3 regions of the Pseudomonas multiresinivorans genome follow, and region 2 is predicted to be linked to each of the others. Evidence: predicted binding sites of a transcription regulator. Region 2 holds the regulator's gene; each other region holds the start of a gene.
The links. The regulator FliA, encoded in region 2, starts transcription of late flagellar genes. The targets are predictions, from matches to a motif close to CTAAAGTTTNNNNNNNNNNNGCCGNTAA.
Positions count from the first base shown of each region.

Region 1 (3,273 bases), 3.2 Mb from region 2:
GATCTGGTCTTCCGGGTAGCCACCGGCCTCCAGCGCGCGGCGCGCTGCGTTGGCGCGGTTGGCCGAGAGCTCCCAGTTGCCGAAGTCGCCATTGCCGGCGTAGGGCTTGGCGTCGGTGTGGCCGCTGATGCTGATCTTGTTCGGCACCTGCTTGATGGTCTCGGCCAGCGCCAGCAGGATGTCCTCGAAGTACGGCTGCAAACGCGCACTGCCCAGGTCGAACATCGGCCGGTTGTCCGAATCGACGATCTGGATGCGCAGGCCGTCCTGGGTGATCTCGAAGAGAATCTGGTCCTTGAAGCGCTTCAGGGTCGGATTCTCGTCGACCTTGTTCTGCAGTTCCTGCAGCAGCAACTCCAGGCGCTCCTTCTCGACCTTCTCGGCGACATCCTCGGCCTGCTGCTCGTTGATCTTGGCGTTCTCGTCCGGGTTGATGCGCGTCTCGTCGGCGTCCGGCTGGGCCTGGATCTGCGGGTTCAGCGTCTTGTCCGGCGCCGGCGTCGGCGTGCCGCCCAGGTCGATGACGTAGGGGCTGGCGCTCTCGGTGAAGCCGATGGGGTCCTGGAAGTAGCCGGAGATGGCCTTCTTCTGCTCCGGCGTGGCCGAAGACAGCAGCCAGAGCACGAGGAAGAACGCCATCATGGCGGTGGCGAAGTCGGCGAAGGCAATCTTCCAGCCACCGCCATGGTGGCCGGCGGCATAGCGCTTGACGCGTTTGACGATGATCGGCTGATTGTTATCCATGCGTCAGGCGACCCATCAGCGACCGCGAACGGCCTGCTCCAGCTCGCTGAAGCTCGGACGGTGCGCCGGCAGCAGCACCTTGCGGCCGAACTCCACGGCCAGCGACGGCGGCATGCCGGAGGCCGATGCCACCAGGCAAGCCTTGATCGACTCGTACAGGTTCAACTCTTCCTTGGCGTCGTGTTCCAGGGCGTTGGCCAGCGGGCCGACGAAACCGTAGGCGGCGAGAATACCGAGGAAGGTACCCACCAGCGCCGCGGCGACGTGGTGGCCGATTTCGGCCTGGCTGCCCTGGCCGAGCAGGGCCATGGTGATCACGATCCCCAGCACCGCGGCGACGATACCGAAGCCCGGCAGGGCGTCGGCGACGCGGGTCACTGCATGGGCGGGGTGCTCGAGGTCTTCCTTGAGGCTGCCCAGTTCCATGTCGAACAGGCCTTCCAGCTCGTGGGGCGCCATGTTGCCCGAGGACATGATGCGCAGGTAATCGCAGACGTACGCGGTCATGCGTTCGTCCTTGAGCACCGCCGGGTACTTGCTGAAGATCGGGCTGGCGGCCGGGTCCTCGACGTCGGCTTCGATGGCCATCATGCCTTCGCGGCGGCTCTTGTTGAGCACCTCGTAGAGCATGCCCAGTACCTCCAGGTAGAAGGTATGGGTGAAGCGGTTGCCGAACATCTTCGGCGCCTTCTTCAGCACGGTCATGAAGGTGCTGCCAGGGTTGGCCTGGAGGAAGGCGCCCAGCGCGGCGCCACCGATGATCAGCACCTCGAACGGCTGGATGATGGCCGCGATCTTGCCGCCGGAGAGCATGTAGCCGCCGAGCACGCTACCCAGAATGACGATGATGCCGATGATTTTTGCCATGGGGACCGGACTGAAACTGTGAACAGAAAGGAGGCATGATTCCCGCCTCCCTGTTGTTATCGGAGATTTCGGGCAAGACTATAGGCCGAAAACACTAAAAACCAGTTCGGCGCCTCACGCATGTCAAAGCAAATGCTTCATCCAGAGCGTCTCAAGGCCTGGCTAACCCAGCTGGAAGATCTGCCTTTGCCCGTTCCGCTGGAACAGCGCGATGACATTCGCCGGGCGCTGAACGACAGCCGCCGCTCGATCCGCGATATCGCCGAACTGCTGCAGGACGCGCCGACCCTGGCCTTTGCCATCCTGCGCGAAGCCAACCGCGCGCAGAGCGCCCGGGACAATCCGGCGGAAAGCCTGGAGGTTGCCCTCAATCGCCTGGGCCTGTCTCGCGTCACCCAATTGCTCGACAGCCTGCCCGCGATGCCCGAGGCGCAGATGCCGCGCGCCCTGAGCCAATTGCTGCTGATCAGCCGCCATGCCATGCAGCAGGCCAGCGGCCTGTTCGCCAACCGCCTGGCGCGGCTCTGGCAGGAAATCCACTGGGGCAGCCTGTTCACCCTCGCGCCGCTGTGGGCACTGGCCACCGCGAAGCCGGAGCTGATGGAGAACTGGCAGCGCCAGGTCTACGGCCTGGGCCGCTGCAGCAGCGAAGTCGAAGAGGAGCTGCTCGGCACTCCCCTGTTGCCCTTGTGTCGCGCACTGGCCGACAACTGGCGGCTGCCGGACTGGGTCGGCCAGGGCTACGCCCTGCTCAGCGACGACAAGCGCCTGCTGGTGCGCGCCCTGCACGTCGCCCACACCGAACACGAGCCGCTGGGCCAGCAGCAGCGCCTGGACGCCGATCCGGAACTGCAACGCTGGCTGACCCGCCCGGCCAACACCATCCTCCTGGCCAACAGCATCGCCATGGCCGCGCACCAGTCCTGGGGCGGCGTGCACATGCTGCGCTGGCAGCGCCTGACCAGCCTCTATCTGCAGATGCCGCTGGAAGAATTGCAGCAGACCGTCCACGGCCTTGCCGCGCAGAGCGCCCGCCGCCACGCCCGCCCGCTGCTCTGGCACCCGGCGCAGGCGTTGCTCTGGCCCTGGGATGCGCGCCGCTGGCTCAACGGGCCGAAGGCCGAGGAGCCGGCCAAGGCGCCGGATACCCTCGCCGAATGGCGCCAGCACTGCACCCGCCTGATGCAGACGCCCAGCCCGTTCGGCAACGCCGTACAACTGCTCGACTGCGCCACGGCTGCCTTGCAGGCCTGCGGGCTGCAACGCGGAATGATCCTGCTGGCCGACAAGGGCGGCAGTTGGCTGCAGGCGCGCCGGCACTTCGGCCTGGACGGCGAGATCGGCGACTTCAAGCTGGAAGTCGCCGCCAGCCCGGTGCTGCGCAAACTCCTGCAACAACCCGGACAACTGCGCCTGAGCCCGACCAACATGGCCGAGTTCTCGGCGCTGATTCCCGGCTCGCTGAAGGCGCTGCTCCCCAGCGAGCATCTGCTGCTGCGCTCGCTGGGCAACGGCGTGCGGGTGGTCATGCTGGTGGTCTGCGACCGCCTCGGGCAACCGCTCGCGGACCTTCACGCCCAGGCCTTCGGCCGCACCGTGCAGTGCATCGAGCACGCGGTGAAGCAGATGGCGCGGGGCTCGTGATCCGGGAAAGGTTTGCTC
Region 1 covers NZ_CP048833.1:1,310,720-1,313,992, reverse strand. The annotation lists gene motB (flagellar motor protein MotB) at 1-744, opposite strand, end outside; gene motA (flagellar motor stator protein MotA) at 760-1,611, opposite strand; gene G4G71_RS05900 (HDOD domain-containing protein) at 1,744-3,255, shown strand.
Region 1: a site for FliA is predicted at 1,668-1,695, ahead of motA (flagellar motor stator protein MotA). Genes of this name have one in related genera too.

Region 2 (3,273 bases):
CCGGATTAGCCGAAACGCCAGAAGCGTGACGGTCGAACGACGAGACAAGGTATTGATATGGGCATGCATCCCGTTCAGGTAATCGCAGTCACCGGTGGCAAGGGTGGCGTGGGCAAGACCAACGTGTCGGTGAATCTGTCGCTGGCGCTGGCCGATCTTGGTCGCCGCGTCATGCTGCTGGACGCCGACCTTGGCCTGGCCAACGTCGACGTGCTGCTGGGCCTGTCGCCCAAGCGCACGCTGGCCGACGTGATCGAAGGCGAATGCGACCTGCGCGACGTGATCCTCCAGGGGCCCGGCGGCATCCGCATCGTCCCGGCGGCCTCGGGCACCCAGAGCATGGTGCACCTCACGCCGATGCAGCATGCCGGCCTGATCCAGGCTTTCAGCGACATCAGCGACAACATCGACGTGCTGGTGGTGGACACCGCTGCCGGCATCGGCGACTCGGTGGTGAGCTTCGTCCGCGCGGCCCAGGAAGTACTGCTGGTCGTCTGTGATGAACCCACGTCCATCACCGATGCCTATGCTTTGATCAAGCTGCTCAACCGCGACTACGGCATGACCCGTTTCCGCGTGCTGGCGAACATGGCGCACAGCCCCCAGGAAGGCCGCAACCTGTTCGCCAAGCTGACCAAGGTCACCGACCGCTTCCTGGACGTGGCGCTGCAGTATGTCGGCGCCATTCCCTATGACGAGTCGGTGCGCAAGGCCGTGCAGAAGCAGCGTTCGGTGTATGAGGCGTTCCCGCGCAGCAAGGCTTCCCTGGCCTTCCGTGCGGTGGCGCAGAAGGTCGACAGCTGGCCGCTGCCGGCCAACCCACGAGGGCACCTGGAGTTCTTCGTCGAGCGCCTGGTGCAACATCCCACGGGTTCGGCCGTATGACCGCGGCCTCCGGAGCGCGTATGTACAGCAAGGCACAGGCGCATAACTCCCAGGAACTGCTGATCCAGAAACACGCGCCACTGGTGAAGCGCATCGCCTACCACCTGCTGGGCCGCCTGCCGGCCAGCGTGCAGGTGGAAGACCTGATGCAGGCCGGGATGATCGGCCTGCTGGAGGCGGCGAAGAAGTACGACGCGGGCAAGGGCGCGAGCTTCGAGACCTACGCCGGCATCCGTATCCGTGGCGCCATGCTCGACGAGGTGCGCAAGGGCGATTGGGCGCCCCGTTCGGTGCATCGCAACACCCGTATGGTCAGCGACGCCATCCGCGCCGTCGAGGCGCGCACCGGACGCGACGCTAAAGATCAGGAGGTTGCTGCCGAACTCAATATGAGCCTCGAAGATTATTACGGCATCCTCAGCGACACCCAGGGCAGCCGGCTGTACAGCTTCGATGACATGTTGCAGGACGGCGAACAGGGCGGTGGCCTTGCCGAAGACGCATCCCACCACGACAACGAGCCGTCCCACGGCCTGGAAGACGAACGCTTCCAGGCGGCGCTGGCCGACGCCATCACCAAGCTGCCCGAGCGCGAGCGGCTGGTGCTGGCGCTGTACTACGACGAGGAGCTCAACCTCAAGGAGATCGGCGAAGTACTGGGCGTCAGCGAGTCCCGCGTCAGCCAGCTGCACAGCCAGTGCGCCGCGCGCCTGCGCTCGCGACTGGCGGAGTGGCGCGCGCGCTGAGCATCGGGTAGTTTCGCGGCTGCTTGTTCTGAGCGGAGAGCCTGAAAGGAATTTCCTTAGGCAAGTTATAGGCTTACGAATTTTTGGGTGACGTTCCTTTGACGCATCCACCCCAAAGAGCGCACGGCGCTCAATGAATTGACGGCACGCCCGCCAGGGCGCGTTTGGTATCGATGGAGGCAGGTTTGGACAAGAACATGAAAATTCTCATCGTGGACGACTTTTCCACGATGAGGCGCATCATCAAGAACCTCCTGCGAGACCTGGGGTTCACCAACACCGCAGAAGCCGACGACGGCACCACTGCGCTGCCGATGCTGCACAGCGGTAACTTCGACTTCCTCGTGACCGACTGGAACATGCCCGGCATGACCGGCATCGACCTGCTTCGTGCGGTCCGCGCCGACGAGCGCCTCAAGCACCTGCCGGTGCTGATGGTCACTGCCGAAGCCAAGCGCGACCAGATCATCGAAGCGGCCCAGGCCGGGGTCAACGGCTATGTGGTCAAGCCTTTCACCGCTCAGGTGCTGAAAGAAAAGATCGAGAAGATTTTCGAGCGGGTCGGCAGCTAAGGCCGGCATAGAGGGCGTCATGGATTTCAACGAATCCGCGGGTGACTTCGAGTCGACCCTGAAAAAACATGCGCGCGAATTGGTCGACTGCCTCGAACGCGGCGACGTTCAGACTGCCGTGCAACTGATCTCCGAGCTCAACCAGGCGCGCGACCGAGGCCTCTACCAGGAGGTCGGCAAGCTCACCCGCGAGCTGCACAACGCCATCGTCAACTTCCAGATCGATCCCAGCTCCCCACGCGCCCAGGAAGTTTCGCAGATCGCCGACGCGACCGACCGCCTCTCCTATGTGGTAACGATGACCGAGAAAGCGGCCAATCGCACCATGGACCTGGTGGAAGAGTGCACCCCGGTGGTCATGCACATCGAGACCCAGGCCAAGGAACTGCAGGAAGACTGGTCGCGCTTCATGCGCCGCGAGCTGGGCCCCGAGGCCTTCCGCGACCTGGCCAAGCGTGTCGAGCAGTTCCTCTATATCAGCGCCCAGGACAGCCGCAAGCTTTCCGCGCACCTGAACGACATCCTGCTGGCGCAGGACTTCCAGGACCTTACCGGGCAGGTGATCAAGCGCGTCACCAAGCTGGTGACCGAGGTCGAGTCGAACCTGGTCAAGCTGGTCTGGATGGCGGGGCAGGTCGATCGCTACGCCGGTATCGAGCATGACCACGAGAGCATGCGCGACGCGGTGGAAAAAGAAAGATCGTCCAAGGGTGAAGGTCCGCAGATTGCTGCCGATACAAGAAAGGACGTCGTGTCCGGTCAGGACGATGTCGACGACCTGTTGTCCAGCCTTGGTTTTTAAGCGTCGCCTGACGCTGTAGAGGGAGCACCGAATGAGCTTCGACGCCGATGACGAAATCCTCCAGGACTTCCTGGTGGAGGCCGGCGAGATTCTCGAGCTACTGTCCGAGCAACTGGTCGAGCTGGAAAGCCGCCCGGAAGACATGGACCTGCTCAATGCCATCTTCCGTGGGTTCCACACCGTCAAGGGTGGTGCCGGCTTCCTCCAGCTGAACGCGCTGGTGGAGTGCTGCCACATCGCCGAAAACGTGTTCGACATGCTGCGCAAG
Region 2 covers NZ_CP048833.1:4,666,361-4,669,633, reverse strand. The annotation lists gene fleN (flagellar synthesis regulator FleN) at 58-885, shown strand; gene fliA (RNA polymerase sigma factor FliA) at 882-1,631, shown strand; gene G4G71_RS21205 (chemotaxis response regulator CheY) at 1,829-2,203, shown strand; gene G4G71_RS21200 (protein phosphatase CheZ) at 2,223-3,005, shown strand; gene G4G71_RS21195 (chemotaxis protein CheA) at 3,037-3,273, shown strand, end outside.

Region 3 (3,273 bases), 490 kb from region 2:
TACGACCTGCATCGGCAACTCGGGGCCACTGCTGGAGCCCATCGAGAAGGCGGTACAGCAGGCCGACCTGACCGTCGCCTCGGTGCTTTCCGGCAACCGCAACTTCGAGGGTCGCGTGCACCCGCTGGTGAAAACCAATTGGCTGGCCTCGCCGCCACTGGTGGTCGCCTATGCCCTCGCTGGCACCGTGCGCACCGACTTGACCAAAGACCCGCTGGGTACCGGCAAGGACGGCCAACCGGTCTATCTGAAGGACATCTGGCCAACCCAGCAGGAAATCGCCGACGCCGTACAGAAAGTCGACACGGCGATGTTCCACAAGGAGTACGCCGAAGTCTTCCAGGGCGATGAGAAATGGCGTGCGATCCAGGTGCCGGACGCCCAGACCTACGTCTGGCAGAACGACTCCACCTACATCCAGCATCCGCCGTTCTTCGAGCACATCGCCGATGCACCGCCGAAGGTCGAAGACATCGACGGCGCCAGCATCCTCGCGGTACTGGGCGACTCGGTGACCACCGACCACATCTCCCCCGCTGGCAACATCAAGAAGGACAGCCCCGCCGGCCGCTACCTCAGCGAGCATGGCGTGGCCTACGCCGACTTCAACTCCTACGGCTCGCGGCGTGGCAACCATGAGGTGATGATGCGCGGCACCTTCGCCAACATCCGCATCAAGAACGAGATGCTCGGTGGCGAGGAAGGTGGCAACACGCTCTACGTACCGACTGGCGACAAGCTGGCGATCTACGATGCCGCCATGCGCTACCAGCAGGACGGCACGCCGCTGGTGATCATCGCCGGCAAGGAATACGGCACCGGTTCCTCCCGCGACTGGGCGGCCAAGGGCACCAACCTACTGGGTGTGAAAGCGGTGATCGCCGAAAGCTTCGAACGCATCCACCGCTCCAACCTGGTGGGCATGGGCGTGCTGCCGCTGCAGTTCAAGGATGGCCAGGACCGCAAGGCGCTGAAGCTGACCGGCAAGGAAGTGCTGAGCATCAGCGGCCTGTCGGGCGAACTGAAGCCGCACATGAACCTCAAGGTCGGGGTGACGCGCGAAGACGGCAGCCAGGACAGCTTCGAGGTGCTCTGCCGTATCGATACCCAGAACGAAGTCGAGTACTTCAAGGCCGGCGGCATCCTCCACTACGTGCTGCGCAGCCTGATCTAGAGCGGTGCGGCGGCCCGCAACGGGCCGCCGCCCTCCTTCTTTCGTTTCATTTCGGTGACCAGTGGCGATACGCTATCGTCATTCTCTCGGCGTCACTCTTCTGACATTTTTTTGTGATCGCCATCAAATTTTCGATCCAGCGGCCGATAAGCTGGACAGACGTACCAATCCGCCTTTCTCCGAGATCCCAGCCTGATGCGCAACAACCAGCCGATCACCCAGCGTGAACGCACCTTCCCCGCCGAACAGCGGCTGATCTCCACCACGGATGCCCGCGGCGTGATCGGTTACGCCAACGACGCCTTCACCGCCATCAGCGGCTTCTCCCGAGAAGAGCTGGTCGGCGCGCCGCACAATCTGGTGCGCCACCCGGATGTCCCCGCAGCCGTGTTCGCGCACATGTGGACGACCCTGAAAAAGGGCCGCCCGTGGATGGGCATCGTCAAGAACCGCTGCAAGAACGGCGACCACTACTGGGTCAGTGCCTACGTCACGCCCATCTATGAGCGCAACGAGATCGTCGGTTACGAATCGGTGCGGGTGAAACCGACCGCCGAACAGGTCCGCCGCGCCGAAGCGCTGTACGCACGCATCAACACCGGCAAGTCAGCCATTCCGGCCCGCGACCGTTGGCTGCCGGTGCTGCTGGACTGGCTGCCGTTCATCCTGATCGGCCAGATCGGCTTCCTTATCGGCGTCTGGCTGAATTCGCATTGGGGCTTCCTGCTGGCCGCCCTGCTGTCGATCCCGCTGGGCCTTGCCGGCCTCGGCTGGCAGCAGCGCGGCCTCAAGCGCCTGCTGCGCCTGGCCGAGCAGACCACTTCCGACCCGCTGATCGCACAGATGTACACCGACAGCCGTGGCGCACAAGCACGCCTGGAAATGTCCATTCTCAGCCAGGAAGCACGTCTGAAGACCTGCCTGACCCGTCTGCAGGACACCGCCGAAACCCTCACCGAGCAGGCCCGAGAAGCCGACTCGTTGGCCCACCACAGCTCCGCCGGCCTCGACCGCCAGCGTCAGGAAACCGAGCAGGTGGCCACCGCCGTCAACCAGATGGCCGCCACCACCCAGGAAGTGGCCGACAACGTGCAGCGCACCGCCGATGCCACCCGCCAGGCCAACAACCTGACCACCGAGGGCCGGCAGATCGCTGCCGAGACTCGCGAGGCCATGCAGCGTCTCTCCAGCTCAGTGGGTGAAACCGGTGAGGCGGTCAGCCAGCTAGCCCGCGACAGCGAGCAGATCGGCGGCGTAGTGGACGTGATCAAGGGCATCGCCGACCAGACCAACCTGCTGGCACTCAATGCCGCCATCGAAGCCGCCCGTGCTGGCGAGATGGGGCGCGGCTTTGCCGTGGTCGCCGACGAAGTTCGTTCGCTGGCCCAGCGCACCACCGAGTCCACCGGGCAGATTCACCAGCTCATTGCCAACCTGCAGAACACCGCCACGGAAGCCGTGCGCGCCATGGACTCCGGTCGCCGCCAGGCCGACGAGGGCGTGGAGCGCGTGCTACAGGCGGACAGCGCGCTGGTCGGCATCAGCGACGCGGTGGCCAACATCACCGAAATGGCCACCCAGATCGCCGCTGCCGCGGAAGAACAGAGCGCCGTGGCCGAGGAGATCAACCGCAACATCAGCACCATCGCCAACCTCGCCGACCAGACGTCCGGCGAAGCCCAGCGCACCGCCCTGCTCAGCGAGGAACTGACGCAAACCGCGCAGCGCCAGTACTCGCTGGTGGAGCGGTTCAACCGCTGAGACCAGACAACGCGTAGGGCGCATAACGCGCCAGCGTTATCCGCCGTAACCTGAAACGGCGGATAACCCGTTCCGGGTTATTCGCCCTACGGCCCTGAGCCTCGCGGCTCAGCTCTTTGTAGGAGCGAGCTTGCTCGCGAACAGCTCCGCGACGGGGCCGGGTTCGCGAGCAAGCTCGCTCCTACAGCGCATTCCCACCCACAGCATTCAGCCGACTACTTGAAATCCCACTGCATCTGCGCCGGGATGCTCACATCCCGCGAGGAATGCACGCAGACGTCCACGTAGTCGGTGAAGCGCGGCGGCGCAGCGATCCCTTCGTCGAGCAGGCGCTGGTT
Region 3 covers NZ_CP048833.1:4,176,959-4,180,231, forward strand. The annotation lists gene acnA (aconitate hydratase AcnA) at 1-1,174, shown strand, start outside; gene G4G71_RS18880 (methyl-accepting chemotaxis protein) at 1,370-2,935, shown strand; gene cprA (cationic peptide resistance protein CprA) at 3,151-3,273, opposite strand, start outside.
Region 3: a site for FliA is predicted at 1,297-1,324, ahead of G4G71_RS18880 (methyl-accepting chemotaxis protein). Genes of this name have one in related genera too.